DNA from 2 places in the Aureimonas sp. N4 genome. Region 2 is predicted to be linked to the other one. Evidence: predicted binding sites of a transcription regulator. Region 2 holds the regulator's gene; the other holds the start of a gene.

Region 1 (15,558 bases), on a different contig from region 2:
CGCGCGACCGATTTCAAGTTCCCCGGCAAGGGCACGCTCTCGATCAAGTTCGTCGGCGAAGATGGCGAAGTGATTGAGCACGAGGTCTATCAGGCGCCCTCCGCCGGTGTCGCGATGGCCATGTACAATCTCGACGACTCGATCCGCGAGTTCGCCCGCGCCTCGTTCAACTACGGCCTCCTGCGCGGCTATCCGGTCTACCTGTCGACCAAGAACACGATCCTGAAGGCCTACGATGGCCGCTTCAAGGATATCTTCCAAGAGGTGTTCGACGCCGAGTTCAAAGCCGAGTTCGACAGCCGCAAGCTCACCTATGAGCACCGCCTGATCGACGACATGGTCGCCTCGGCGCTCAAGTGGTCGGGCGGCTATGTCTGGGCCTGTAAGAACTATGACGGCGACGTGCAGTCCGACATCGTGGCCCAGGGCTTCGGCTCGCTTGGCCTCATGACCTCGGTTCTGATGACGCCGGACGGCAAGACGGTCGAGGCGGAAGCCGCGCACGGCACCGTGACGCGCCACTACCGCCAGCACCAGAAGGGTCAGGAGACCTCGACCAACTCGATCGCGTCGATCTTCGCCTGGACCCGTGGTCTGGCGCACCGCGCCAAGCTCGACGACAATGCCGAGCTGAAGCGCTTTGCCGACACGCTCGAGAAGGTCTGCATCGATACCGTCGAGGCCGGTCACATGACAAAGGATCTTGCCCTCCTGATCGGGCCGGACCAGCCGTGGCTCTCCACGACCGGCTTCCTCGACAAGATCGACGAGAACCTCAAGAAGGCGATGGCCTCGGCCTGATCTCAAGCTCTATTCAGCCGGCGCGCCCTGCGCGCCGGCTGTCAGATCTGCGGTGCGCCGCTCGACGCCGAAGCCGGCGAGAAGTGCGACGGCCACCGCGACGACCAGAATGGTCGAGAGAAGCGCAAGCGCATAGTTCCCGCCCCAATGCTCGGCGAGCGAGATCTGGATCGTCGCATTGCCCGAGGCCAGAAGATTGCCGATCTGATAGGCCGTTCCAGGGAAAGTGCCTCGCACATCCGGCGGCGAAATCTCGTTGAGATGCGCCGGGACGACGCCCCAGGCCCCCTGCACGCAGAACTGAACCAGGAAGGCTCCGAGGGCCAACAGCGGCGCGTTCGGAGCGTAAGTCCAAAGCCCTGCTGCCGGGATCGCCAGAAGGGCGGCCACGACGATGGCACGCCGACGGCCGAGCGTTTGCGACCAAGCGCCAAAACAGACGCCGCCGAGAATCGCTCCGATATTGTAGATGATCGCAATCGTTCCGGTGACGGTGCTGGAGTAGCCGAGCTGCTTCTCCAGGAAGGTCGGATAAACGTCCTGCGTGCCATGGCTGAAGAAGTTGAACGCGGTCATCAAGAGAACCGCCCAGATCAGCAGGCCGATATTTCCCTTCAACGCCTGCGTCAAAGACAGAGGACGAGCGGCCCTCCGCCCCTCGAACGCAGGGGACTCCTTCACCGTCCGCCGGATGTAGAGGATCAGCAGCGCGGGCAGGATGCCGATCATAAACAGGCCGCGCCATCCGACCAGCGGGAAGGCAATCAGATAAACCAGCGAGGCGATCAGGTACCCCGATGGGTAGCCCGCCTGAAGGATACCCGACACGACACCTCGCGCACGCTCAGGCACGCTTTCCATCACCAGTGACGAGCCGATTCCCCACTCACCGCCCATCGCGACACCGTAGAGCGTCCGCAAGACGATGAGAACAGTGAGGCTCGGCGAAAAGGCCGAAGCGAAAGCCAGAACGGAGTAGATCAGAATATTGGTCATCATGATCGGTCGCCGCCCGAAGCGATCCGCCGCGAGGCCGAAAATCAGCGCCCCGACGGGACGGGCGGCGAGCGTCAGAAAGAGCGTGTAGGACACCGCTTCGAGCCCCACGCGAAACTCCTGCGCGATCGCATTGAGGACGAAGACCAGTAGGAAGAAGTCGAACGCATCGAGCGTCCAACCGAGATAGGACGCGAGCAAGGTATGACGTTGCGACGCGTTCAAGGATTTCAGGTCGCTGACGGCTGAACTGATAACGGACATCGTTCTGACCTCCCATTCCCAATGAATGATCCGCCAGCTGGACGATAACGCGACCGTGATCGCCTTCAACGGAGTTCGGAAGAGGTGGACAGAAAGTTAGGTTTCCCTCGGGTCGCCCGCTGCGGAGTCAGGCGGCGACCTGCGCCAGCCTGCGGATCAAAGTGGCGCGGAATCACTTCTTGCGGCCGTCGGTCCGCGATGGGGCGGTGGCGGAATGGAAAAAGGGGCGGCCCATGAAGCCGCCCCTTTTTAAATCAACCTGTGTTGCCTCCCCGAACGAGCGCTGTCTGGGTTAGCATCGACTACGGCCACAGCCTGCCCGTAAGCTCCATCGGATAATGACGGGAAGGCCAAAATAGTCTTAGGATGCGAGCTTCGCTTCCACGGCGGCCACGGCGTCCTGAGCGCGATCCGCATCCGGCCCGCCTGCCTGAGCCATGTCCGGGCGACCGCCGCCGCCCTTGCCGCCGATCGCTTCCGAGGCGGCCCGGACCAGATCCACGGCACTGAAGCGGGAGGTCAGATCCTCGGTGACGCCGATCACGACGCTGGCCTTCCCGTCGGCCACGCCCACGAAGGCCACGATCCCGGAGCCGAGGCCAGCCTTGACCTCGTCCACCAGACCCTTGAGGTCTTTCGCCGCCACGCCGTCCAGAACGCGCCCGACAAACGACACGCCACCGATCTCCTTGGGAGTAGAGGATGCGCCCTGCCCGTCGCCGGCCAAAGCCAGCTTCTTCTTGGCTTCCGTCAGCTCACGCTCCAAGCGGCGGCGATCCTCCGCCAGAGCCTCGACACGCTCCACGATCTCGCTCGGAGCGGCCTTGAGGGTCGCGGCAATCCGCTTCACACGGGCGTCCTGCTCCAGGAGATAGTCCCGCGCCGCTGCTCCGGTCAGCGCCTCGACACGGCGAACGCCCGCGCCGACAGCACTCTCCGACAGAACATGGATCAGACCGATGTCGCCGGTGGAGCGGACATGCGTTCCGCCGCAAAGCTCGATCGAATAGGCCGCCTTCTCGCCCTTGGGCTCGCCCATGGAAACGACACGAACCTCGTCGCCATACTTCTCGCCGAACAGCGCCATGGCTCCGAGCGCGATCGCGTCGTCCACGGCCATCAGTCGGGTTTCGACGGATGTGTTCTGAAGAATGACCGCATTGGCGAGTTCCTCGACACGCGCCAGCTCGGGAGCGTCCAAGGGCTTGGGATGGGAGAAGTCGAAGCGCAGGCGATCGGGCGAGACCTGCGAGCCCTTCTGGGCCACATGCGTTCCCAGAACTTCGCGCAGACCCTCGTGCAGAAGATGGGTCGCGGAATGGTTGGACCGAATCTTCGAACGACGAGCGTGGTCCACCACGAGCTCCAGAGCCGCGCCGCGCTTCAGCGTCCCTTCCGTGACCTTGCCACGATGGATGAACAAGCCATTGGCGACCTTCTGCGTGTCCTCCACTTCGAAGCGCAAGCCCTCGCCTTTGAGCACGCCGGTATCGCCGACCTGGCCGCCCGACTCCCCATAGAAAGGCGTCTGGTTGAGCACCACGGCCGCCGCATCGCCGGCCTTCGCTTCCGCCACCTCGGCGCCATCGCGCACGATGGCGCGAACTTCGGCTTCGGCCGCTTCCGTGTCGTAGCCGAGAAACTCCGTCGCGCCTTCGCGCTCGCGAATGGCGAACCACACCGTCTCGGCCGCCGCCTCGCCGGAGCCGACCCAGCTCGCGCGGGCTTCGGCCTTCTGACGTTCCATAGCCGACTGGAAGCTGGAGAGATCGACTCCGACTCCCCGTGCACGAAGCGCGTCCTGCGTCAGGTCGAGCGGAAAGCCATAGGTGTCGTAGAGCTTGAAGGCGACTTCGCCATCGAGGCTGTCCCCCTGCGCGAGGTCTTGCGACGCCTCGTTGAGGAGGATCAGGCCGCGATCCAACGTCGTCAGAAATCGCTTTTCTTCCAGCTTCAGCGTCTCGGAGATCAGTGCTTCCGCGCGCACAAGCTCAGGATAGGCGCGGCCCATTTCGGACACGAGCGTCGGCAGAAGCTTGAACAGAACGGGCTCACGCGCACCGAGCAGCTTGGCGTGACGCATCGCGCGCCGCATGATGCGGCGGAGCACGTAGCCGCGCCCTTCGTTGGAGGGCAGCACACCGTCCGCGATCAGGAAGGCTGTCGCGCGCAGATGGTCCGCGATGACGCGGTGGCTGGCCAGGGCATCGCCTTCGGCCCGCGATCCGATCGCCTCCTCGACGGCGGCGATTAGGCGGCGGAACAGATCGATCTCGTAGTTCGAGGTCACGCCTTGCAAGATCGCGGCGATACGCTCCAGCCCCATGCCCGTATCGATCGAGGGACGCGGGAGCGCCACGCGCTCACCCGGCGAAACCTGCTCGAACTGCATGAAGACGAGGTTCCAGAATTCCAGGAACCGGTCGCCATCTTCCTCGGCCGAACCCGGAGGGCCGCCCCAGACCGACTCGCCTTGATCGTAGAAGATCTCGGAGCAAGGGCCGCAAGGGCCTGTCTCGCCCATGGTCCAGAAATTGTCCGAGGTCGGGATGCGGATGATCTTGTCGTCGGAGAAACCGGCGATGCTCTTCCAAAGCCGCGCGGCTTCTTCGTCCTCGGAATAGACGGTGACGAGCAGACGGCTCTTGTCGAGCGCAAATTCCTTGGTGACGAGGTTCCAGGCGAGGCTGATCGCCTCTTCCTTGAAATAGTCGCCGAAGGAGAAATTACCGAGCATCTCGAAGAAGGTGTGATGCCGCGCGGTGTAGCCGACATTGTCGAGATCGTTGTGCTTGCCGCCGGCGCGCACCACCTTCTGCGCGGTGGTCGCCCGCGTGTAATCGCGCTTCTCCAACCCGGTGAAGACGTTCTTGAACTGCACCATGCCGGCGTTCGTGAACATCAGGGTGGGGTCGTTGCGCGGCACGAGCGGCGAGGAGGCGACCGGCTCATGCCCGTTCTTCGCGAAATATTGAAGAAAGGTCGACCGGATCTCGTTCACGCCACTCATGGAAAAACCTTCAATTGGGAAAACGCGGCCGGGGCATGGTTACCGCTCCGCGCAAGCCTTTTAGCGGCGAGGCAAAACCCTGTCTATGTCGGGCTTGCAACGGCCATGCGAAGCCAAGAGACACCCACATACGAAAACGCCCGCCAGAGAGGCGGGCGTTTTCTGTTCATCAGGCTTCGCCGTCGTCGTCGCCGTCCTCGGAGGGGCCGGCATCCAGAAGCTTCTCCGCGATCAGGCCGGCGTTCTGGCGGATGGCCGATTCGACCTCCGCCGCCAAGGCCGGGTTGTCCCGCATGGTCGCCTTGGCGTTCTCGCGGCCTTGGCCGAGACGCTGGGAATTATACGAGAACCAAGCGCCGGACTTCTCGACGATGCCGGACTTGACGCCCAGATCGACGAGCTCGCCCATCTTGGACACGCCCTCGCCATACATGATGTCGAACTCGACCTGCTTGAACGGCGGGGCCAGCTTGTTCTTCACCACTTTCACGCGCGTCTGGTTGCCCGTCACCTCTTCGCGCTCCTTGATGGAACCGATCCGGCGAATGTCGAGACGAACCGAGGCGTAGAATTTCAGTGCGTTGCCGCCCGTGGTCGTTTCGGGCGAGCCGAACATGACGCCGATCTTCATGCGGATCTGGTTGATGAAGATGACCATGCACTTGGAGCGCGAGATCGAGCCGGTGAGCTTGCGCAGCGCCTGGCTCATCAGGCGCGCCTGCATGCCCGGCAACGAGTCGCCCATCTCGCCTTCGATTTCGGCCCGAGGCGTGAGCGCTGCCACCGAATCGACCACGAGAACATCGATCGCGCCGGAGCGAACCAGCGTGTCCACGATTTCCAGCGCCTGCTCGCCGGTGTCGGGCTGCGAGATCAGGAGATTGTCGAGATCGACGCCGAGCTTGCGGGCATAGACGGGATCAAGCGCATGTTCGGCGTCCACGAACGCGCAGATGCCACCGGCCTTCTGCGCTTCGGCCACAGTGTGCAGCGCCAGGGTCGTCTTGCCCGAGGATTCCGGGCCATAGATTTCGACAATGCGTCCCTTCGGAAGGCCGCCGATCCCGAGCGCGATGTCGAGGCCGAGGGATCCGGTCGAAACCGTCTCGATGTCGAGCTTCTCGGTTTGCCCGAGACGCATGATAGAGCCCTTGCCGAAGGCCCGTTCGATCTGCGAAAGCGCTGCATCGAGCGCCTTGTTCTTGTCCACCGAAGTATCCTCAACGAGACGGAGTGAGCTTTGGGCCATGAAAACAAGACCTTATTTCATGTGGGCGAACCGGGTGCAATCCGCTTGGCTGTGACGTGTATGTACTCTTTTCGTTCTCATCGTTCAAGGGATATTCCCTTTTTGTTCTCATTTGCGTTCTCGATGATCCACCCGGAGAAAGCGGCATGAAGCTCCCTATCGACGGGTTGGATGTCGTCCTGTTCGGAGGGGCGCATCTCGACCGCGTGGCGCGGTCATCCGTGCCGTTTCAAGCGGCGGCATCGAACCCCGGTTCGTGCCGGGAATTCATCGGTGGCGCGAGCTTCAACGTCGCTCGCGCTTTGGCCCGGCAAGGCGCCGCCCCGCATGTCGTGAGCGCCCGCGGCGGCGATCCGATCGCTGCGTCCATCGAGATCGCCTTGGAAGCCGAGCGGATCGGGGACGGCGCACTATCCTGGCTGGATCGCCGCTCGGCCAGCTATACCGCGATTCTGGATGATACCGGCGAGTTGCGCGCGGCCGTCGCAGATATGGACATCTACGATCTCCTGACGCCCCGAGCGCTGAAACGCGCCCATTTGCGGCATCGCCTGAACGCGGCGCAGGCCTGCGTCGTGGATGCCAATTTACCAAGCGAAACGTTGGCCTATCTGGCCGAGCACAAGACGAACGGGCCGATTTTCGCGATTGCGGTTTCTCCCTCCAAGGTTTTGCGCCTGCGGCCATGTCTGCCCCGGTTGACGGCATTGTTCCTGTCCCGTACCGAAGCCGCCTCGCTCGCGGGCCGACCGAAGGACAGCCCGGTCGAGCATCTCGCGCAGGCGTTACGCGAGCTTGGCCTACGACGGGCGGTCGTGACGGACGGCCCGCGCTCGGCGGCTATTCTGAATGAAGACGGTCTCGTCCTTCAGTCGCCCCCGCAAGTCCCAGCCATTCGCGACGTGACAGGCGCGGGCGATACGTTGGCGGCGATCACCATTCTGGAATCGGTCACCGGCACAAACTTTACCGAGGCCGCGCGCGTTGGAATGTGTGCTTCGGCGCTTCATATCGCGCACGAACTTCCCCCCCAGTCCTTGCCGCAATGCCGCTCCTTGGCGGCCGCGCTTCCCTCTCCCACCCCCGTCCACCAGGACCGATCCGCATGAACGACATGATCCATCTTTCTCCTTCCGTCGCCGAGGCCCTACAATTCGGCCGCGCCGTCGTGGCGCTGGAATCGACCATCATCACCCACGGCATGCCTTGGCCGAAGAACCTCGATATGGCGCGTGAGGTAGAAGCCATCATTCGCGAGGAAGGCGCCGAACCGGCAACGATCGCCGTGATCGACGGCAAATTGCATGTCGGCCTGACCGACGCGCAGCTCGAGACATTGGCGCAGACCAAGGGCGCTTTGAAACTCTCGCGCGCCGACCTTGCCTATGCTGTGGCGGCCGGTCGCACGGGCTCGACCACCGTCGCCGCCACGATGATCGCCGCGCGTTTGGCGGGTATCGAAGTCTTCGCGACGGGCGGCATCGGTGGCGTGCACAAGGGCGCCGAGACCAGCTTCGACATTTCGGCCGATCTGGACGAGTTGTCTCAGACGCGCGTCGTCGTCGTGTCGGCAGGAGCCAAGGCGATCCTCGATCTCAAGAAGACCTTCGAAGTTCTTGAAACGAAGGGTGTTCCGGTCGTCGGATACGGCGTGGACGAATTGCCCGCCTTCTGGTCGCGCCGATCCGGCATCGCGACGCCGATCCGGATGGATTCGGCCGACGAGATCGCCGAATTCCAACGCGTTCGCGAACGGCTCGACATCCATGGCGGTATGCTGATCGCCAACCCTCTGCCCGAAGAGCTGGAAATCGACAGCGCGACCATCGGCGGCTGGATCGATGCGGCATTGGCGGATGCCGATGCGAAGGGTGTCACCGGCAAGGCGACGACGCCCTTCCTGCTTCAAAAGATCTTTGAACTCAGCGAGGGCAAGTCGCTGGCGACCAATATCGACCTCGTCCGCTCGAATGCTCGGCTGGCCGCTCGCGTCGCGGTCGGCCTCGCCAAGCGTCCGATCCGCTGATCACTCTTCGAGCGCCTCTTTAACGGCGACCGCCAAGTCACGGAGGGAGAAGGGTTTCGGCAGGAAGCCGAACTTTTCCCCCTCCGGCAGATTCTTGGCGAAGGCGTCCTCGGCATAGCCTGAGACGAAGATGAACTTGAGATCGGGCCGAACCTTGCGCATTTCGCGCAGCAGCGTCGGCCCGTCCATTTCCGGCATCACGACGTCCGACACGACGAGATCGACCTTGCCGTCCAGTTCTTCCATCACGTCCAGCGCTTCCAGCCCGCTCGCCGCCTCGTGGACATCGTATCCGCGCATCTTCAAAGCGCGTACGTTTCCGGCGCGAACATTGTCTTCGTCCTCGACGAGCAGGATGGACGCAGTGCCCGACAGGTCCATCTTGGCGCCTGCCGCCTGCACGCCCGACTGCTCGGGCCGCGGTGCGGCGATCTCCGCCGGAATGTGACGCGGCAGGAAGATGCGGAACACCGTCCCTTCGCCCTGTCGCGACTCCACGAAGATGAAGCCGCCGGACTGCTTCACGATTCCGTAGACCATGGACAGGCCGAGGCCCGTACCCTTGCCGATTTCCTTTGTCGTGAAGAAGGGTTCGAAGATCCGCTCCGCGACATCGGCCGGCATGCCGGAGCCCGTATCCGAAACTTCCATCAGCACGTAATCGGCTTCGATCAACTCGCCATAGCCGAAGCCCGGCACTTCGGCGGCGGAAACGTTGCGCGTCGAGATCGTCACCGTCCCTTGTGTCGCCATGGCGTCGCGCGCGTTTTGCACGAGATTGGTGACGACCTGCTCGAACTGTCCGATATCGGCCATGACAGGCCAGAGATCACGCGCGTGGTGGCGCTCCAATTTGACGAGGTCGCCGGAGATGCGCTTCAAGAGAAGGTGCATATCCGCGATGACGTCGGTCAGATTCAGCATCTTGGGACGCATGGTCTGACGGCGTGAATAGGCCAGAAGCTGCCGGACCAGCGAGGCCGCGCGATTGGCGCTCTGCTTGATCAGCAGGAGATCCTGGAAGGACGGATCGCCCGAGCGATGATTCAGGAGCAGGAAGTCCACCGACGCCGTGATGATCGTCAGGACGTTGTTGAAGTCATGCGCAATGCCGCCGGCCAGATTGCCGATCGCCTGCATCTTCTGGCTCTTGGCGAACTGGTCTTCGAGCGTGCGCTGCTGGGTGATGTCGACGCCATAGAGGATGGCGACTTCGCCGGTTCCATCGTGAATGTCGGCATTTGCGCTAACGTAGAGGCGCGTGGAGCGCACGGGCTCGCTGAGAAGCTCGGCATCCACCGGAGGAATGTCCGCCTGCCCGCGCGCGGCGGCTTGCAGCGCTTGCCGGATCGCCTCGCGATTTTCGTCGCGAACACAATCCATGATCGGCTGCGCGCCGATGGCGGCACTCTCGCCAAATAGACGACCGAACGCGCCGTTGGCACGCGCGATTCGACCGTTGGCGTCGAGCGCCGCAATGGCCATCGGAGACGAGTTGAAGAAGCGCGTGAATCGTACCTCGGCCGCGCGCAAGGCCTGTTCCTGCTCGCCCGCACCCACTCGGTTCAGAACGAGCGTGCGGGTGACGCCTTTTAGGCGCTCTCCGGCAGGTGCGAAATTGCGAAGAAGCCGGACAGGCAAGCGCTGGCCCGAAGACGTGACGAGGTCGAGATCGACCGATGAGATGCCGCTGTCGTCGCGGATATGCTTCGTGCGGCGCAGCAGCGCCGCATCCTCCTCGCGCAGATAGTCGAAGATCGACGGCCCATAGGGCTTGAACGATGCCAGATCGATCCGAAGCCATTCGGCGAGCGTCGCGTTGATATAGCCGAGACGACCCGAATCATCGGCGGCGAAGAAACCCGCCGGCGCGTGGTCGAGATAGTCGATGGCGTGCTGGAGATCGCGGAAAAAGCTCTCCTGCTCCTCGCGCTCCGGTGTGATGTCGGCGATCTGCCAGACTTGAAGCGAGCCGTTCTCGGCGGTCAGCGGGCGCACGGAGGCGCGGTACCAGCGCGGCGAGGTTTCGGCGGTCCGGCTGCCGAGTTCACGCGTCAGTCGGAACTCCTCCTGACCAACCATGCCCTCCTGCGCCAGATTGGCGAGCCGATAGATCGCTTCGGATGCCTCGGGCTCCCGCGAAAGAAGGCGTTCGAGCGTGCGAACCTCGCCGGCGGACTGAGCCCCGGTGCGAACCCCATAAGCCCGGTTCGCATAGACCACGCGCCCTCGCCGGTCGGTCACGAGCGTTCCGGTCGGCAGATCGTCCAGAAACGCCTTGGCGATTCCCTGATCCATCCGCTTGAAGCCGAATTGCAACAGTCCGAGCGCCAAACCGAAGACGGCGGCGATCCCGACCATGGCCAGCAGACCGAAAATACCGAGAAGAGCGATCGCTCCATAGACATGGCCAAACAGGGCAAGTGTCGCCGCGAAGACGAAGAGGAACCCGGCCAGAAACAGGATTCGCCGCACCCCGGTCGAATCAGGATGGCGATCGATCAAGGGCTTGTCGCTCAGGGGAGTTGGCGCAACCGGCGCTGTCTGTTCCACAGGGGATGCTCCATGCATCGGCATCGGCCCTTCCGATAACGGGCTGGAAAGGTTACGACCAAACGGCGCGAAGCGCACGAGATTCTGTCGAATTTGCGCCCGTCATTGCCGAACGTCATCCTGACACGGCAGTATGGGCCGAAGCTGACCTGACCCTGTATCAGGACGGGCAGCGACATAAGAACCGAATACCGATTGCGGTCCCGAGACGTCAACGACGAACGGACCGCCGGCATCGCGGAGGTATGGTGAATGCGTGAATGGTTGGCCGGCGTGGTCGGTGAGAATCTGGCGCCGATCGTTTCGGTGATTTTGGCAGCGGCGGTGGTCATCCTCCTGGTCCTGCTGCTGGTCGGCTTGGCCAAGCGCATTTTTGCCGGCGGCAGCGGGATCGGCAGTCGCCATCGCGCGCCACGTCTCGCGGTGCTGGACGCGATCGCCGTGGACCAGCGTCGCAAGCTCGTTCTGGTGCGCCGCGACGAAGCGGAGCATCTGATTCTGATCGGCGGGTCCAACGATCTCGTGGTGGAACAGAGTATCTTCCGGGGTCAGGTGGCGCGCCGAGTTCCGCCCGGTGCTCCGCCGGCGCGGCAGGAGCCCGATATGGGTGAGCGCCCGGCAGGTGCCCCCTTGCCGCATCGCCGCACGCCCCCGTCCCCCCGTGCCGCCGAGACGCCCGAACCCGCGCATCACCCCATCATGCGGGACGAGCCGATTCTGCCCGAGGTTCCACTCGCCATTCAGACCGCAAGAGCCGGCGACCCTGTGATGGAGCCTCGGCGAGATGCGCCGCCGGCTCGCCCAGCGATCGAACCTTCGATGATGCTCGCCCCCGAGCCACAACGCGGCGCGCCGTCCGAACCCGTCCGCGTACCGGTTCCCGCGCCCGAACCTATGCCAGTCCCCACACCGCGTGCGCCCGAGGCGGCGCCGATCGCCGTTGCGCCGCAACGGCCTGTGCCCTTGCCACCGCCGCCGGCCATGCCGGCCCCGCCCGTTTCGATTGCGCCGGCGCAGCCCGAACCTGTTCGTCAGGTGCCTGCCCCGCCGGTTCTGGCCCCTCCGGCGCGCCCGATCGAAGCAAGGGAGGTCGCCTTTGCTCCCGTGGCGGGACCGTTGGCTGAGGACCGTCCGGTATCTCCGGCTCCGATGCCGCGCGAGGCGGCGGTGGCGTCTGCGGTCGGGTTCGGGTCATCAGAGGAGAACTCTCCGAAAGTCGATTTGCAGAAGCCGGCCTCGCCCGAACCAGCGCCCGTGCCAGTCATGCCAGCACCCCGCCCCAATCCGGTCTTTCCGCCCGTGTCGTCACAGAACACACAGGGCGGCGCTCCGCGCTCCATGGCAACACCGACTCTGGCCAACACGCCGCGTGTCGCGCCTCCGGTGACGCCGCCGTCTTTGTCAGCCGACGAAAAGGCATCCGAGCCGCCCCCTCCCGCTCCCGCGCCGATCAGCCCGGCGGCATCGCCCATGTCGGGTCTCGCTCGCTCGCTTTGGTCGCCGACGCCGTCCGTTTCCTTTTCGCCCGCGCCTGTTCGCACCGAGCCCACCCTGACGCCAACCTCGCCGCTCGCGATCGAGCCTTCGTCGAGTCCGCCTGCGCGCGACCCGTCGAATTGGATGAGCCAGAACGCCGAGCCGATGGAGCCAAGGGGAACGGAAGCGCCATTAGCTGAAGGCCCAGCGCCATTGACGGTTCGAAGCTTCGCTTCGACGATCCAATCCCGTCGCACGACGCCCTTGCCGCCGAGCATGGCCCCGGCGTCACCACCGACGATGGAGCCTCGGCCAGCTCCTACGGCCGCTCCCGTCATCGACGCCCCGGCGCAGGCGAAACCACCCGAGGCTCCCCCCGTGGCTCCCAGGCCGCCGGAAAACCCTGCGACAAGCCCAACGATTGCCGATGCGCCAAAGGCGGAACGCAATCTAACGCTCGAAGAAGAGATGGAGCGGCTGCTCCACGACTTTAGCTTGGACGTCTCGCCGGATCGGCGCTGACAAGCAGGCGGGACTGTGGAGCCAAATCCCAGTCCCTCTTCTCCAACAAACAACAAAAAAGCGGGCTGCATTCAGCAGCCCGCTTTTTTGTTGTGGCTATCCCATTCGAGTGCGGCTGCGATCGTTTGCGCAGCGTAGCCTCGTCATTCGTCGCGATAAACCTTCTCGCGGCGTTCGTGTCGTTCCTGTGCTTCGAGCGTCATGGTTGCTATGGGACGCGCGTCCAGCCGTTTCAGACTGATCGGCTCACCCGTTTCTTCACAGTAACCATAGGTTCCATCTTCGATCCGCTCCAGCGCGGCGTCGATTTTGGAAATCAGCTTTCTCTGGCGATCGCGAGCCCGAAGCTCGATCGAGCGATCGGTTTCCGACGAGGCTCGGTCCGCCGCGTCGGCCTGATTGGCGTTTTCCGTCGCCAAGGCGTCCAGAGTCTCCTTGGCTTCGCGGAGAATGTCATTCTTCCAAGCCAGGAGCTTACGGCGGAAATATTCCTTCTGCCGGTCGTTCATGAACGGCCCGTCCTCAGGAACGCCAGTTCCAATGGGTAAGGTTTCGCTCATATGCCACCTCCAAGCCAAGTTGGGGCGCTTATAACCATGCCGTCGGCACCGAACAAGCGTCTCGCGCACGGATGAGGTAACGCATCGATCGCGCCTAAGCTTCCGTCGGACAACGAGTTTTGATCCCGGGAACATGCGCTGAGCGGCGCGGGAAGCGTCGGATCGTCTTGATACCCACCCGATCCAACCACACTCGAGGGTTTACGAACGGCTTCGCAGTGCAAAACACGAGGGCGTATCGACCGTTCAAAGCGAATCGCTCGAGACCGGACCGGTCGCGGATCGATAGGCTTTCGAACCGGTTCTGCATCCTTATATGGACGCTCAACCGACATTGAGGCTCCCGCCGCTTTCATGACCTCCCTTGCCGACGAAGCGCGAATCGTTTTCGACAACCTGACCGATCGCGGGGCGGGTCTGTTTCATCCCAACCTGCGGCTTGGGGTCGCCGGCCTGTCTCGGGCGGGCAAGACAGTCTTCATCACCTCCCTCGTCCACAATCTGGTTCACGGGGGGCGCCTCCCGCTTTTCGATGCGCAGGCGAGCGGGCGAATTCGTCGCGCCTTTCTGGAGGAGCAGCCAGACGATGCCGTTCCGCGCTTCCAGTACGAGGAGCATCTGCGCGCGGTCCTGACCGATCGCCTTTGGCCGCAATCGACAAGGGCCATCTCGGAGCTTCGGTTGACGATCGAATTCGAGTCGGCGTCCGGTTGGTCACGCTTCTTCTCCGCAGGCAAGCTTTCGGTCGATATCGTGGACTATCCCGGCGAATGGCTGCTGGACCTTCCGCTGATCGACAAGAGTTTCGAGGACTTCTCGCGCGAGTCGCTCGAGCGCGCCCGCCTGCCCTCGCGCGCGGCAATCGCCCGACCGTTTCTGGACCTCGTCGAGGGCCTCGACCTGCACGCTCCTGCCGACGAGCCGACAAGCCTTCGCCTCGCCTCGACCTTCGCGGATTATCTGCGAGCCTGCCGCGCCGATCGCACGGCGCTTTCGACGCTTCCTCCGGGGCGGTTCCTGATGCCCGGCGATCTCGAAGGTTCGCCCGCGCTGACCTTCGCGCCGCTGCCTCTCGAAGCCGGAACCCTATACGAGAAGGGCAGCTTCGGTGCGCTTCATGCCCGCCGATACGAGGCCTACAAGACGGTGGTGGTGAAACCCTTCTTTCGCGAGCATTTCGCGCGGTTGGACCGGCAGATCCTTCTGATCGATGCGCTTCAGGCGATCAACGCCGGCCCGGAAGCCGTGCGCGATCTGGAACTCGCCCTCTCCGACATTCTCTCCTGCTTCCGCCCCGGACGATCGAGCTGGCTCGGCTCGTTCCTGACACGGCGGATCGACCGCATCCTGGTGGCCGCGACAAAGGCCGATCATCTGCATCGTGGCGATCACCAGAAGCTGGAAAACATCGTTCGCCGGTTGGTGCAGGATGCGATGACCCGCGCGAATTTTTCGGGCGCGCAGACCGACGTGATCGCCATGGCCGCGATTCGCGCCACGCGCGAGGCAAGCGTATCCGATCGCGGTGAAACCCTTCCTGTCATTGTCGGCACGCCCATCCACGGCGAGGAAATCGGCGGCGAGCGCTTCGACGGAGACACCGAGACGGCGATTTTCCCCGGAGATTTGCCAGACGATCCCGGCCGGTTGTTACGGGACATCAAACCCGCAACGAACCGCCAGCCACCCGTGAGCTTCGTTCGCTTCCGCCCGCCGCGGCTGGAGCGGACGGAGGATGGCTTGCTTCTCTCTCTGCCCCATATCCGGCTCGACCGGGCCCTCCAGTTCCTGATCGGAGATCGTCTGGCATGAGCGAGGACACGCCCCGACGCCCCGCAGCTTTCCGCATCGATCCGGCTTCGACGCCGGCCCCACCGCGCGAGGAGCCGTCACGCGCGCCGCGAGCGATCGCCGATCTTCAGCGGATCACGATCGAGCCCGATGAAGCCTTGGAAATGGAAGCGGCCAAGGCTCTGGACGCGGCGCCCGCAACAGCGAGACGGCGCCGCGGCTTTTCCTTCGGCAAGATCTTCCTCGGTGCGTTGAGCGCGATCGTCTCCCTCGCCTTCGGCTTGGCCCTCGACGCTTTCATCCGTGATCT
Region 2 (15,558 bases):
GTACGGCGTCGGGTCTTCCTTTTCGAAAACCTCCGACTCGATCCAATCGAGCTTGACGCGAACCTTGTTGGCGATGCCGCCATGCTGCAAGGCTTCGATCAGCGACTTATAGGCATCCTTCAGGCCGGTATATTTGCCGACCACGGCGATCGTCACCTCGCCCTCGGGATGGGCGATGCCTTCGACAACCTGATGCCAGCGGTCGAGCTTAGGCTTCGGTGCTGGGTCGATGCCGAAAGCAGCAAGCACCTCGGTGTCGAGGCCTTCCTGGTGGTAGGCGATGGGCACATCGTAGATGGTGGCGACGTCGAGTGCCTGAATCACCGCGCTTTCGCGCACATTGCAGAACAGGCTCATCTTGCGCCGCTCTTCGCGCGGGATAGGCCGATCGGCGCGCACGAGCAAAATGTCTGGCTGGATGCCGATGGAGCGAAGCTCCTTGACCGAATGCTGCGTCGGCTTGGTCTTCAACTCGCCGGCTGTCGGAATATACGGCATCAAGGTCAGATGCACGTAGACCGCGCCGCCTCGAGGCAGATCGTTGCCGAGCTGACGGATGGCTTCCATGAAGGGCATGGCTTCGATATCGCCAGCCGTTCCGCCAATCTCGCAGAGAACGAAATCGTAGTCTTCGTTGCCTTCGACCACAAAGGCCTTGATGGCATCGGTTACATGCGGGATCACCTGCACCGTCGCGCCGAGAAAGTCTCCGCGACGTTCCTTGGCGATCAGTTCCTGATAGATTCGACCGGTGGTGACATTGTCCATCCGGTTCGCCGAGCGACCTGTGAAGCGCTCGTAGTGACCAAGGTCCAGATCCGTTTCCGCGCCGTCGTCGGTCACGAAGACCTCGCCGTGCTGCGTCGGACTCATCGTGCCCGGATCGACATTTAGGTAGGGGTCGAGCTTGCGAAGGCGCACGCGATAGCCGCGTGCTTGCAGAAGTGCGCCGAGGGCTGCCGAAGCAATGCCCTTTCCCAAAGAGGAAACCACGCCGCCGGTGATGAAGATATATCGCGCCATGGGCCTTCCCGATACGCTTTCGATGAGGATTCGGCCAGTCGAAAAATTGGCCTGAAACGAAATGGGGCGCCGAAGCGCCCCAACGATTTGATTGAGCGAGCGAGCTTACTGAGCCGGCGCGTTGGAGGTGCCGCCCGAAGCCGCGCCGTCTGTGGCGACCGGAGACGGAGCCTCGACCGGCGGAACGGTAGGCTGGGAGCTTGCATTCGGGGCCTGCGGCGCCGGATTGGCCGGAATTTGCTGGACAGGCGCCGAGCCTGCGCCTGTCGGCACGCCACCGCTATTCTGCGGAACGGCTGCAGGCGTTGCCGCTGGTGAGGTCGATCCCGCAGCCGAGCCTCCGGTGGGGACGCCCGAGTTGCTGTTGTTGGTCTGATCCGGAAGGCCGCCCAGCTGATCTAGAAGCGAGCCATTTGCCGCGGGTGCAGCGCCGGGCGCCGTCTGGCCGGCCGGCACGCGGTTCAGAATATCCAGCGGATCACTTCCGTAGCGAGCCATGATGGCGAGCGCCATGGATGTGATGAAAAACAGTGTCGCCAGGATGGCCGTGGTGCGCGTCAGCATGTTGGCGGCACCGCGTGCCGTCATCAAGCCGCCGCCACCGCCGCCCATTCCGAGCGCGCCGCCTTCGGAGCGTTGAAGAAGAACGACCACCACGAGCGCGAGGACGATCAAGAGATGAATGACGATCAAGACAGTCTGCATGGGCTTCGCGCAATCGTTCAGGAGTTGGGCGCCTTCTATAGGACGCCCCCATATATTCCAACCCTATTCCGCAACGCCTATCGGCAGTTGCGGGCCGCCTCGCAGATGGCAAGAAAATCCTGCGCTTTCAAGCTGGCACCACCCACAAGCGCCCCATCCACATCTTCGACGGACAGAAGCGATGCCGCGTTGGTGGGCTGAACCGAGCCGCCATAGAGAAGTCGCAGGCTGGTTCCGATCTCCTGGCCGAACCGCTCCACCAAGCGACGACGCAGATGCGAGTGGACCTCTGCGACATCTCCGGCCGATGCGGTCTTGCCGGTCCCGATCGCCCAGATCGGCTCGTAGGCAATGATGGTGTTCTCGGCGGTGACGTCGTCATGAAGCGAATTTTCGAGCTGGCGCTCAAGGACGCTCAGCGCTTCTCCCGCTTCGCGTTCCTCCAGCGTTTCGCCAATACAGACAATGGCGACCAGCCCCGCGCGGTGCGCGGCCTCCAACTTGCTTCGAACGGTCGCGCAGCATTCGCTATGATCGACACGGCGTTCCGAATGGCCGACGATCACATGCGACGCACCGGCGTCGCGCAGCATCTCGGCCGAGATGTCGCCAGTATGAGCACCCTTTTCCTTGGCATGACAATTTTGCGCGCCGACCAGAAGATCGGAATGGGCTGCGTCTCGAACGGTTCGCAGGAGCGTTGCCGGCGGACACACCAGAATATCGACCTCCCCCACGGTGGCGCTGCAGCCTTCGGAAATCTTCCGGACTTCTTCGAGCTGGCTCGACAAGCCATTCATCTTCCAGTTTCCCGCGATCAAAATCTTGCGAGCCAAGTTGTTCTCCTCCCGTCTCATTGTGAATTTTCTCCATCCCATTTCGACAGCTATCGGCCGAGATCGGGAAAATCAAACCGGCGCTTCGGCAGGATCGACTTTTCTTCTCCGTTCGGAATGCCTATTCGGGACATCGATGAGACTAGGAAGATCGGGAGTTCGCAGCGAATGCTGAACCAGATGCGTCGCGGTGCCTCGGGTTGGGTCGCCAAACTTTTGCTGGGTGGCCTCGCCTTCAGCTTCGTGGTGTGGGGTATCGCGGATGGGCTGCGGTCCCACGGCTCGGGTTCGACCGTTCTGCAAGCCGGTGACATCCGGGTTTCGGTGGCGGAATACCAGCAGGCCTATCAGCAGGGGCTCAATCGCCTCGCACAGCAGCTGCAGCGTCGCCCGACGTCCGAACAAGCCGAAATGTTCGGCGTGGACCAGACCGTTCTGGCGCAATTGCGAGCCGGCGCGTTGGTCGATCTAAAAGCCGAGCATGATGGCATCGCCGTTTCCGATGAGGGATTGATCACGCTGGTTCAGCGCGAGAAAGCCTTTCAAGACGCAAGCGGCCGCTTTTCGCGTGACACCATGCGGGCGGTGTTGGCAAATGCCGGTCTCAGCGAAGCAGCTTATCTCACGGATCTCAGGCGCTCGGCGGTGCGAGGGCAATTGCTCGGTGCCGTGGCGGACGACGTCGTGATCCCCAACGCCTTTGTCGATGCCTTGGGGATCTACAATGGAGAGCGGCGCACCGTTCAATATGCGGTTCTCCAGCCCCAGCCCGCTGACAGCATGTCCGATCCATCGGACGATGATCTCAGCACCTATTACACCGAGCATCAGGACACGTATCGCGCGCCCGAATATCGAGGGTTCTCCTATGTGGCTCTGACGCCGGCCACCATGGCCGAGACGGACAAGGTCACGGACGAGGAGATCGCGCGCTACTACAAGGCCAACCGCGCCCAGTTCACGACGCCCGAGCGCCGCGCCGTTCAGCAGGTCGTTTTCCCGGACCGCGCAACTGCCGACGCCGCCGCGCAAGCCATCGCATCCGGCCGTTCCCTAGCCGATGCCGCCAAGCAGGCAGGGCGCGAAGTGGCCGATCTCGGAACGATCGGTCGTGCGGCTCTTGGGAACGCGACGCTCGCGGATGCCGCCTTCGGCGCTCAGGTGGGTGTCCCGACCGGGGTCGTGGAGGGTCCGTTCGGACCCGTGATTCTGAACGTCACTGCGGTCGAGCCGGAGGTCGTGCGTCCGCTGGATGATGTCAGAGCGGACATCCGCCAGAGTCTCGCCCGCGATGCGACCAATGCGCGTATCACAAGCGCCTACAACACGATGTCGGATGCCCTGCAAAGTGGGGCTCCGCTCGCTGAGGCCGCCGAACAGGCGGGCTTGAAGGTGGTGTCGGTGCCGCCCGTATCGCGGGAAGGGGTGAGGCAGGACGGCACGAAGCTCGACACGATCCCTGGCTCCCAGCAAGTCTTGGGTGCTGTCTTCACGGGTGACGAAGGCAACGATATTCCGCCGGTCAATTTCGATGGAAACAGCTACGTTTTCCTGGCACCAGGCGAAGTCATCCCTTCGCGGGAGCGTCCGCTGGATGAAGTTCGCGCCCGCGTAACAGCGGACTGGAAGCAGGACGAGGCGGTCCAGATGGCGGTCGATCGCGGCCAGTCTCTGGCCGAGCGTGTTCGCAAGGGCCAGTCCTTCGGCGACATGGCGGAAGTCGAGGGACTGTCTCTTCAGACGGCCTCGGCCGTGACGCGGCAGTCCGCCCTGCCCGTTCTGGGCGAAGCGGGGATGCGCGCAGCCTTCTCCGGGCCGCAAGGGTTCGTTGCCTCCACACCTGCGAAGGATTCCGGGCAAGTTCTGGTTCTCCAGGTGTCCGAAGTGGCGCCGCCGGCTGACCCCGCGGCCTCCGTCGCGCAGACCACGAAGACCGGATTGAGCCAAGCGCTTCGGGGCGATCTCGAACAGAGCTACATCGTCTCGCTCCAGAGCGGGGTAGATGTGACCTATAATCAAGCCGTGATTCAGCAGGCGAAGGCGAGCGTTCGATGAGCGCAGGAATGAAGCCGCTTCTGACCAAGGTCGCAGCCGGTGAGGCGCTCAACCGGGCGGAAGCGCGGGAGGCCTTCTCGATCCTGATGTCGGGAGAAGCGACGCCCTCGCAGATCGGTGGGTTCCTAATGGCGCTGCGGGTGCGTGGCGAGGTCGTGGACGAGATCGCCGGCGCGGTGGACGTCATGCGTGCCAACATGCTCCCGGTGGAGGCCCCTGGCGATGCGATCGACATCGTGGGGACGGGCGGCGATCACGCGGGAACCTACAATGTCTCGACCTGCGCGGCCTTCGTCGTTGCAGGTTGCGGCCTGACGGTCGCCAAGCATGGCAACCGGGCGCTGTCCTCCAGGTCGGGTTCGGCGGATGTGCTGGCGGCGCTGGGTGTCAATGTCGATCTCTCTCCGGATCAGATCGGAGAGGTCATTTCCACCGCCGGCTTAGGCTTCATGTTCGCGCCCACGCATCATGCGGCTATGCGCTTTGTGGGCCCCAGCCGCGTGGAACTCGGAACCCGCACGATCTTCAACCTGCTCGGTCCTTTGGCGAATCCGGCCGGCGTCAAAAGGCTCCTGTTGGGGGTCTATTCCCGTGAATGGGTTCGCCCCCTTGCGGAGGCCTTGAACGCGTTGGGGGCCGAGAAAGCCTGGGTCGTCCACGGGGAGGGTCTGGATGAGATGACGGTTTGCGGTCGCACGCATGTCGCCAGTTTGGAACATGGCTCGATCCGCGAATGGGAACTGACGCCCGAAGACGCGGGGCTCGCGCTCCATCCCACCTCGGACCTCATCGGCGGCGATGCGGCACATAATGCCGAAGCGCTTCGCCGTGTTCTGGCCAACGAGCCCAGCGCCTATCGGGACATCGTGCTGCTCAATGCTGCCGGTGCTCTGGTCGTCGCCGATAAGGCGTCAAGTCTGGACCAGGGGGTCGCAATGGCGAAAGCCTCACTCGCCGAAGGGCGAGCGGCTGAAGCGCTGGCCCGGCTCGTGACAACCTCACAAGAGATCGGGAGAAGACCGTCGTGACCGACATTCTCAAAAGGATCGAAACCTACAAGCGCGAAGAGATCGCTGACGCGAAGCGCGTGATGTCCCTGTCCGCTCTTGAAAGCGTCATTCGTGACCTGCCGCCGACTCGGGGCTTTGCCGATGCGCTGCGGCGCAAGCATTCGCTCGGTCAGTTCGCGCTGATCGCGGAAGTGAAAAAGGCGAGCCCCTCCAAAGGGCTCATCCGACCTGATTTCGAGCCGGTATCGATCGCGCAGGCGTATGAGCGCGCGGGCGCCGCGTGTCTCAGTGTTTTGACCGACGCTCCGTCCTTTCAAGGTGCCCCAGAATATCTGACGGCGGCACGAGGTGCGACCGCCCTGCCCGCGCTTCGCAAGGACTTTCTGTTCGATACCTATCAGGTGGCGCAGGCTCGCGCCTGGGGAGCGGACGCTATTCTGATCATTCTCGCTGCCGTGGACGATGCGCTGGCCAACGAACTGGAGTGCGCCGCGATCGAACTCGGTCTCGATGTGTTGCTGGAAGTGCATGACGAGACGGAGGCCGAACGGGCGCTCAAGCTCCGATCGTCGCTGTTTGGCGTCAACAATCGCAATCTGCGGACCTTCGAAACCGATATCGGGACGAGCGAGCGACTGGCGCGCATCGTTCCCGCTGACCGGATCGTCGTCGGTGAAAGCGCGATCAATGGTCATGAGGACTGCGTTCGGCTGGCCGCGTCCGGCATTCGGACCTTCCTCGTGGGCGAGAGCCTGATGCGGCACGACGATGTCGAGGCGGCGACGCGCAGGTTGCTGTTTGGCGGAGATTCTCATAGCGCATGAGCGAACCATCCCTGACGCATCTCGCCGCCGATGGCTCCGCCCATATGGTGGATGTCGGCGAGAAGGCCGAAACGATCCGAACGGCTCGCGCCGAAGGGCTCGTGCTGATGAAGGCCGAAACGCTCGATCTGATTCGAGAAGGCAGCCTCAAGAAGGGCGATGTCACGGCGATCGCGCGTATCGCCGGAATCATGGGCGCGAAGAAGACCCATGATCTGATCCCTCTCTGCCATCCCCTGATGTTGGAGAAGGTGTCGGTCGAACTGGAGTTCGAACCGGCTCTTCCCGGCATTCGCGTCACCGCGACTTGCCGCGTGAGTGGCAAGACCGGAATCGAGATGGAGGCGTTGACAGCCGTTTCGGTGGCTTGCCTCACGATCTACGATATGGCGAAGGCGGTGGATCGCAGCATGACCATCAGCGCTATCCGGTTGTTGGAAAAAGCCGGCGGCCGATCGGGTGCGTGGAGCGCCGAGTGAGCCTCCTTCCAGTCGAAGAGGCTTTGGCGAGGTTGCTGACGGACGCCGAACCCGTTCGGCGTATCGAGCAGGTCGGGCTCGACGCTCTGGCCGGTCGGCGTCTGGCGGGCGATCTCGTGGCTCGGCTGACGCAACCGGCCTTCGATGCCTCCGCCATGGATGGATACGCCGTTCGTGCCGACGATCTGCGCTCTGCGGCAACGGAACTTCGCGTTATTGGCGAAGCGGCTGCCGGCGCAGCCTTCGAGGGGACGGTCTCGGCAAATCAGGCCGTACGGATCTTTACCGGTGCTCCTGTACCCGCAGGGGCAGATGCCGTCGTAATCCAGGAAAACACAGAACGTCCCGACCCTTCGACTGTCATCGTGCTGGAGCCTGTGCAGCCGGGACGCCATATCCGCCCTGCCGGCAATGACTTCCAAGCAGGTAAGCCCGTTCTAGCGGATGGGGTCGTTTTGCGCCCTGCTTCCATCGCTCTCGCGGCAAGCGCCGGATACGATTTTGTGCCCGTTCGCGCTCGCCCCCGGATCGCGATCGTCATGACGGGCAGCGAACTGGTCTGGCCCGGCACGCGCCCTGGTCCCTCGCAGATCGTCGCGTCAAACGGTTTCGGTATCGCGGCCATCGTGGACGCGGCGGGTGGCGACGCCATCTCCTATGGCATCGTCCCCGACGATCGAGCGGCCTTGCGACAGGTTTTCGAGAATGCCAGAGCCGAGGGAATCGACGTTTTCGTGACCATCGGCGGAGCTTCGGTCGGTGATCATGATCTTGTTGCGCCGGTCCTGCGGGAGTGCGGTGTCGAACTGGATTTCTGGAAGGTCGCCATGCGACCGGGAAAACCCCTGATGGCAGGTCGCCATGAGGGGATGCGATTCCTGGGCCTGCCCGGCAACCCGGCGTCGAGCCTCGTAACGGCGGAATTGTTTCTCCGGCCGCTCGTGGAACGTCTCGCCGGGCGCCCGTCTCGCGTCCGATACGAAACCGGAACACTCGGTGCGGCCGTTTTCGAGAATGACCATCGGGCGGACTTCATGCGCGCAACGATCCAACAAGACGACGACGGACGAACGGTCCTCATGCCGCTTGCTCGGCAGGACTCCTCGCTTCTGAGTGTCTTCGCGACCGCCGATGCCCTTTTGGTTCGTCCCCCTCATGCCGCCGCCGCCCAGCCGGGAGAAACCTGCGAGTTCGTTCGATTGACGTGATGGAGTTCCTTGCAGAACACAAACAGAACAGATAGGGTTTGTTCAGGTTTTGTTTTGTCCGGATTCGCGCGATGTTGACCCGCAAGCAGCATGAATTGCTTCTTTTCATTCATGACCGTTTGCAATCGGTCGGAATTCCTCCCTCCTTCGACGAGATGAAGGAGGCCCTGGATCTGAAATCCAAATCGGGAATCCATCGTCTCATCACCGCCTTGGAGGAACGGGGCTTTATCCGGCGTCTCCCCAATCGGGCTCGGGCTTTGGAAGTCCTGCGCCTGCCGGACTCCCTGAGTGGCAAGGATTCGAACGGCGGTTTGGCGGTACCGACGGCGTCGGAAGCGTCGATCTCGCGGCAAGTGATCCCTCTTCCGAAGCGTGCCGGAATCGAGCCGGTCCTGGCGAGAGCGGAACCGGCCAATGATTCGATGCCCGTACCGGTCATGGGACGCATTGCTGCAGGCGTTCCCATTTCTGCGATCCAACAAAACAGCCGGTCCATCGCCCTCCCGGTCGAGATGTTCGGCTCCGGTGAACACTACGCCTTGGACGTCAAAGGCGATTCGATGGTCGATGCGGGCATTCTGGACGGAGACACGGTTCTGATCCAGCGTTCTGAGACGGCGACAGCGGGCGAGATCGTCGTGGCTCTGATCGACGACGAAGAGGCGACGCTCAAGCGCTTTCGTCGGCGAGGCTCCGTCGTGGAATTGGAAGCCGCCAATCCTGCCTATGAGACGCGTGTTTTGGAAGCGGGCCGGGTCAAGGTTCAAGGGCGTCTTGTCGGGCTCATTCGGCGCTATCACTAGAACGATGAGGTAACCCGACCTGCCCGGGTTCGGAGCGCTGGTTTCGCCTTTCGCTTTCCGGCCATGGGGCCGATCGATGCACGTTCCATTCGTTGAAGGGCCGAGCGATCGAGGGTTGAAGGGTCCATTGCGCTCCGTTTGCGGAGGGAAGCAAAAGAGCGCCGGTCTGCCGGAGAGTGCGAAGCGTGACGAGCTTCGCGCCGGAACGGCACGACGTCATGCGGGGCGCTCGCGCCATCACGGCGATGTCGGCACTGTCGCAAAGCTCTCCCATACGTTCCAGTTTGTCGCTCCATGCGATGCGGAGGCCTGACCGCGATGTCGCGCGGCAGATATCGCCTGAACATTCGAACTGCTTCCGAGGGGTACGAGACGGTGGCAATCGAAGTTGAAATGCGCGTTGCCATTGATCGTGGATGAAGCGATTGGGCCGCTTGCGCAGATCAATGGTCGATCCATCCTGGCCGATCACCGCGATATCCCGAGCATCCTCCGCAATCAGAAGCTCGGGTCGATTGGTCGGTGGGATCAACACCCAGCCGAGCGTCAATGGCAAAACGAAGAGCCAGCGCATCGCGCTCTGGCAAAACGACAGGACGAGCAAAGCCATAGTGAGGCTGAGAAGGCTTGCGAGGCCGATCTGGCCCACGGCGTAGTCCGGTAATTCTTCAGCCAGGCCTTTCGCCAGCCAGAATACGACGTCCAGCCCCCAACCGATGGGATGCAGCGCCATGCTTTCCCAACCAAAGGGCATCAGGCAGACCGAAGCCAGAGCGAGCGGCATGATCCAGAACGAAAAGATCGGCGTCGCCAGAACATTGGCCACGAGGCCGAATGGAGCGGCTCGCTGAAAATGATAGACCGCATAGGGTGCGGTCGCCGCACCCGCGATCAGGGATGACAGAAACGCGCCGAGAAGCAAAAGCGCGAGTGTTCGAAAGCGAGCGTGATCGCTTGCCTTACCGTCGGACTGGTTCGACCAGCGAGAGTATGCGCCGTATGCACCCACGAGAGCGGCGGTTGCTGCGAAAGACATTTGAAATGTAGCGGTCATTAGGGCGTGCGGAGAGATCAGCATCACCGCCATCGCTGCCATACCGACGTTGCGGATTGTCAGTGCAGGCCGATCCACCAGAACCGCGCCCAGCATGATGGCGATCATGATGAAGGAGCGTTCGGTGGCGGCATTGTCCCCGGCCAATAGGAAGTAGAAGCCGGTGACCCCCAAGGCCAGGACCGCGCCGATCTTCCTCGTCTGCCATCGAAGGGCGATGGCCGGAAAAGCGGCAGCCGCGCCTCGCACAACGACCATGGTCATGCCCGCGACCAGTGCCATGTGGAACCCGGAAATCGAGAGGACATGGGCAAGACCCGTCGCACGGAGCGCGTCTTCGACGTCCTTGGGGATGCCGGCCCGTTCGCCATTGATCAAGGCCGCCGCGACGGCTCCCCGTTCGTCTGGCAACACGGCGCGGATGCGTTCGCCGATCGCAAGACGAAGGCTTGCGACTTGGCCCATCAGGCCGCTGGGTACCGCCTCCTCCTCTTCGGAGACCTTGGGAGGGCCCAAGGAATAGCCGAACGCGCTCGTACCATCGAAAAACGGCGTGAAGGCAAAATCATAAGCGCCGGGAAAGGCTGGCCCTGCTGGCGGACTTAGCCGCACCAGCCCGGCGTAGCGGGCTCCGATGGGCAAGGGCTCGTGTCGGCTCGATACGAGAACGCGAACGCGTTGCGGCGGACGCGAAAGGGTCGGCCGCTCCGTTCGCTCGACATCGATCGTGTATCGATAGCGCCCGCGATCGTTCTGTTCCCGCAGAGTCACTACGCCGATAATGCGTGTCGTGGCATTCCCAGACAACATGACCGTTTGTGTCGTGGTCAGTTCCACCCATCCCGCACCCAGCCCCAAACCGAAGCCAAGAGGCAGGAGAAGCAGCGACCGCATGAAAGGCTTAGCCTCGAAGACCCTCGAAGCAAGCCAGCACAGCGCAAGAAGGGCGGGCGCGAGCCAGACAAAGGGGCGCCAGCCGCATCCATAGATCAAACCGATCGCCAGCATGGTCCCGATCGGAAGGAACGCGAAAGACGAGCGCTGCTCTTGCTCGATCTGGATTTGATCGGCCAGCCAGGCTTTCAGGCGCAACAAAGAATTGCGGCTGCGCCCCCATCTCTGCTCGGAGCGCCCACCCGGCTTGTCGATCCGCAGATCCGATGTCGATGGCATCGGTGCATCAGGCGTTGAAGCCGGCACGGGCGCTCCGCCTTGAGTCCTTCTAGGCGTATGTTACACACCGGAGAACGAAAGCGCAGCCCGGTCTGTCCGGACAGGCGCATCCCAACCGGGGCCTGCGGCGAGTCGCGCCCCGCTCTCAAAGGCAGACGAATGACCGACCGCGTGGTGACACGTTTCGCCCCCTCGCCGACAGGCTTCCTTCACATCGGCGGCGCGAGAACGGCCCTGTTCAACTGGCTCTATGCCCGGCGCATGGGTGGCACGATGCTGCTGCGGATCGAGGATACGGACCGCGAGCGCTCAACGGACGCGGCGGTTCAGGCGATCATCGAAGGTCTCGACTGGCTCGGCCTGAAAGCCGATGGTGAGCCTGTGTCGCAGTTTGCTCGCGCTGCCCGGCATCGCGAGGTGGCGGAAGAACTGGTCGCCGCTGGCAAGGCTTATTATTGTTACGCTTCCCCCGCCGAGCTCGATGAAATGCGCGAGAAGGCGAAAGCCGAAAAGCGCCCGCCGCGCTACGATGGCCGCTGGCGCGACCGCGACCCCTCGGAGGCCCCCGCCGGCGTTGCTCCGGTGATCCGCATCAAGGCGCCGCAAGACGGCGAGACCTTGGTTCGCGATGTGGTTCAGGGAGACGTTCGTTTTCCGAACAAGGATTTGGATGATTTCATCCTGCTCCGCTCGGATGGCACCCCCACCTATATGCACGCCGTCGTCGTGGACGATCACGACATGGGCGTGACGCATATCATTCGCGGCGACGATCACCTGACGAATGCCGGACGTCAGACCCTGATCTATCAGGCGATGGGCTGGGACGTGCCCATCATGGCGCATATTCCGCTCATTCATGGTGCGGACGGCGCCAAGCTCTCGAAGCGGCACGGCGCTTTGGGTGTCGATGCCTATCGCGGGATGGGCTACCTGCCGAAAGCACTTCTCAATTATCTCGTGCGCCTCGGCTGGAGCCATGGCGACGATGAGGTGATGTCGATCGAGAACATGATCTCGTGGTTCGATACGGCCGACATCAACAAGGGCGCCGCTCGCTTTGATTTCGCCAAGCTGGATGCGATCAACGGCCATTGGATTCGCGGCTCGTCGGACGATGATCTCGTCGAGACACTGATGGTGGAACGCGACCATCTGCCGAATGGCGATATTCTGCGTCAGCAGGACGATGCGACCGTTCGCGCGCGGCTCGGCGCGGCCATGGCCGGGCTGAAGGAGCGAGCCAAGACGCTGGTGGAGCTGACCGAAAGTTCGGCCTATCTCTTTGCCCAGCGCCCGCTTTCGCTGGATGAGAAGGCAGCCGACATTCTTGCCAATGGCGGACGCGACATTCTGCGTGATCTCTTGCCTGTCTTGAATGAGGTGACCGACTGGTCCGCCGCCCCCTTGGAAGTCGCGATCAAGGGATTTGCCGAATCGTCGGGACTGAAACTTGGAAAGATCGCCCAGCCCCTTCGCGCCGCCCTCACGGGCCGTTCCACATCCCCGGGCGTGTATGACGTCCTGGCCGTCCTCGGGCGTGAGGAAACGCTCGGACGACTTCAGGACCAGGTGTCGGCGTAAGGCGACTACAACAGGGCGCTAAAGGCCTGCCTTCGAAAGAGATGAACGCCGAAGCTCCTCTTTCAAACCGCTTTTGACGCGAGGGCGAACTGAATCGTTCGTCTTCGCGAGGCCTCTTCGAAGGCGTGGACGTTCGACGTCGAGCTGGAGCGGGTGTTGCGGCGCAAAAATGCTTTCCTCCAGAAACTTGTTCCTTAACCACCTTTCCGATACGCATTCGCACGAAGCTGGCGTTCGCCGCAGGAGCGGCCATGGGCGCCTGAGCTCGTGCAGAAGGGGTAACGCATGAATCAATCGGCGAAACTGGCCCTTGGAGACAAGAGCGCGGAGCTGACGCTCCGATCAGGAACCATCGGACCCGATGTGGTCGACATCGCGTCCCTCTATAAGAACACGGGCCTGTTCACTTACGATCCGGGCTTCACTTCGACGGCGTCCTGCGAGTCGAAGATCACCTATATCGATGGTGACGAAGGCGTGCTTCTGCATCGCGGCTATCCGATCGATCAGCTCGCGGAACGCGGTGACTTCCTGGAGACTTGCTATCTCCTCCTCTACGGCGAACTGCCGACCGCGAGCGAGCGAGCCGACTTCGTCTACCACGTGACGCGCCACACCATGGTGCACGAGCAGATGTCCCGCTTCTATACGGGCTTCCGCCGCGACGCGCATCCGATGGCCGTCATGGTCGGTTCGGTTGGCGCTCTCTCCGCTTTCTATCACGACTCCACCGACATCACCGATCCGCATCAGCGGATGGTCGCGTCGATCCGCATGATCGCGAAGACCCCGACGCTCGCCGCCATGGCCTACAAGTACCATATCGGCCAGCCGTTCGTTTATCCGCGCAACGATCTGTCCTACGCGGAAAACTTCCTTCACATGTGCTTCGCGGTTCCCTGCGAGCCGTATCAGATCAACCCGGTTCTTGCGAAAGCGATGGACCGCATTTTCATTCTGCATGCCGACCACGAGCAGAACGCATCGACCTCGACGGTTCGTCTTGCCGGCTCGTCGGGTGCCAATCCGTTCGCCTGCATCGCAGCTGGCATCGCCTGCCTTTGGGGGCCCGCTCACGGCGGCGCCAACGAAGCCGCGCTCAACATGCTGGCAGAGATCGGCTCCAAGGATCGAATTCCCGAGTTCATCGCTCGCGCGAAGGACAAGAACGATCCGTTCCGCCTCATGGGCTTCGGTCACCGGGTCTACAAGAATTACGATCCGCGCGCCAAGATCATGCAGCAGACGTGCCACGAAGTTCTGAACGAACTCGGCATTAAGGACGATCCGCTGCTCGAAGTCGCCATGGAACTCGAGCATATCGCGTTGCACGACGAGTATTTCATCGAGAAGAAGCTATACCCGAACGTCGATTTCTATTCGGGCATCACGCTGAAGGCGCTCGGCTTCCCGACCACGATGTTCACCGTTCTGTTCGCTGTTGCGCGCACGGTCGGCTGGATCGCGCAGTGGAAGGAAATGATCGAGGACCCGCATCAGCGCATCGGCCGCCCACGTCAGCTCTACACGGGTGCGCCCCAGCGCGACTACCTCTCGGTCGGCGATCGCTGATCGAAGTATCAAATATGGAAACAGGCGCTTCAGGCGCCTGTTTTTTTGCCTGTCTTGCGGGTTTCGATCTCGCGAAGGATGAGATCGGCGATCGTCTGGGCGGGCGGATGTTCGACCCCCATCACCTCGCGAATTTGCCTCAGCCCTTCGAGTTGTGCAGCCCGCTCGGGCGTCGGCTTCATCAGCCGTTCCAGCCGTCGGGCGAGCGCTTCCGGACGAACGAATTCGTGAAAATGTTCGGGCACCAGCGGGTGGCCCGCTAAGAAATTCGGTAATGCCGCCGTCCAGCCGGTGACGAGATGGCGCAGCAGATAGGATACGGGGTCCAGCCTATACGCCAGGACCATCGGAACCCCTGCTAGGGCGAGTTCGAGCGACACGGTGCCACTGGCCGCCAAAGCCGCGTCAGCTGTCCCGAAAGCCGACCATTTCGCCTCGTTGCCCTCGAGAAGCTCGGGGCGAACAGGCCAAGTCTTGAGGCGTTGCTCGATCAGATTTCTGACCCGCGGCACAACCGGAAGACTCGCGCGCAGACCGGGCATCCGCTCATGGAGCAATGTGTAGGTCCGCCCGAAATCATCCATCAGACGATGGATCTCGCCGCGCCGCGAGCCTGGCAGGATCAGGAGATGCGCTGGCTCGGAGGGCGGGCGCATCCCTGAGAAGCGTTCGCGCTCCAGAATCGCGTCCAAGCCGGGATGATCGAGAAGCGGATGGCCGACATAGGTCGCCGGCGGACCACCGTGTTCGGCGAGATAATGAGGCTCGAAGGGAAACAAGCTCGCAACATGATCGACGGCTTGGCCGAGGGCCTGCGCCCGGCCCGGCTTGTAGGCCCAGATCGCCGGCGGCACGACGTTGACGATGGTGGCCTCTGGCCACCGCTTTCGAACTCGGAGGGCGACGCGATTGGTAAACGTGAAGCTGTCGATCGTGATGATCGCATCCGGCTTCTCCGCCACAAGGAACTCGACTGTCTGTCGAAGCCGGAATAGAAGTCGCGGCAGGCGAGCCAGGATGGCACCGACGCCGATGATCGACAGTTCCTCGACATCGAAAAGGCTTTCGAGACCTTCCCTCTCCAGAGCTTTACCGCCCAGCCCAACGAGTTGCAGCGATGGACCCAATCGCACGCGCAAAGCCCGCGCTACCTCGCTTCCAATCCGGTCAGCCGATTCCTCGCCGAGCACGAAGGCTATCTTCATAGCCGACCGTCTTCCACGTCTTGC

Evidence for each region. The regulator LexA, encoded in region 2, represses DNA repair genes until DNA is damaged. The targets are predictions, from matches to a motif close to TGTTCNNNNTGTGTTCNG.
Region 1: recA (recombinase RecA) is a predicted target of LexA. The motif match lies at 6,413-6,430, and genes of this name have one in related genera.

What each region holds. Positions count from the first base shown of each region.
Region 1 is NZ_BBWS01000055.1:66,711-82,268, reverse strand. It holds gene AUL28_RS18855 (NADP-dependent isocitrate dehydrogenase) at 1-801, shown strand, start outside; gene AUL28_RS18850 (MFS transporter) at 811-2,061, opposite strand; gene alaS (alanine--tRNA ligase) at 2,423-5,071, opposite strand; gene recA (recombinase RecA) at 5,241-6,320, opposite strand; gene AUL28_RS18835 (PfkB family carbohydrate kinase) at 6,467-7,429, shown strand; gene AUL28_RS18830 (pseudouridine-5'-phosphate glycosidase) at 7,426-8,346, shown strand; gene cckA (cell cycle histidine kinase CckA) at 8,347-10,917, opposite strand; gene AUL28_RS23390 (hypothetical protein) at 11,002-11,589, opposite strand; gene AUL28_RS23385 (hypothetical protein) at 11,931-12,968, opposite strand; gene dksA (RNA polymerase-binding protein DksA) at 13,041-13,457, opposite strand; gene AUL28_RS18805 (YcjX family protein) at 13,812-15,269, shown strand; gene AUL28_RS18800 (YcjF family protein) at 15,266-15,558, shown strand, end outside.
Region 2 is NZ_BBWS01000042.1:80,605-96,162, reverse strand. It holds gene AUL28_RS13055 (CTP synthase) at 1-1,023, opposite strand, end outside; gene secG (preprotein translocase subunit SecG) at 1,129-1,728, opposite strand; gene tpiA (triose-phosphate isomerase) at 1,806-2,585, opposite strand; gene AUL28_RS13040 (SurA N-terminal domain-containing protein) at 2,733-4,619, shown strand; gene trpD (anthranilate phosphoribosyltransferase) at 4,616-5,647, shown strand; gene trpC (indole-3-glycerol phosphate synthase TrpC) at 5,644-6,453, shown strand; gene moaC (cyclic pyranopterin monophosphate synthase MoaC) at 6,450-6,932, shown strand; gene AUL28_RS13020 (molybdopterin molybdotransferase MoeA) at 6,929-8,140, shown strand; gene lexA (transcriptional repressor LexA) at 8,212-8,946, shown strand; gene AUL28_RS13010 (ComEC/Rec2 family competence protein) at 8,927-11,092, opposite strand; gene gltX (glutamate--tRNA ligase) at 11,333-12,757, shown strand; gene gltA (citrate synthase) at 13,043-14,329, shown strand; gene lpxB (lipid-A-disaccharide synthase) at 14,359-15,534, opposite strand; gene AUL28_RS12990 (LpxI family protein) at 15,531-15,558, opposite strand, start outside.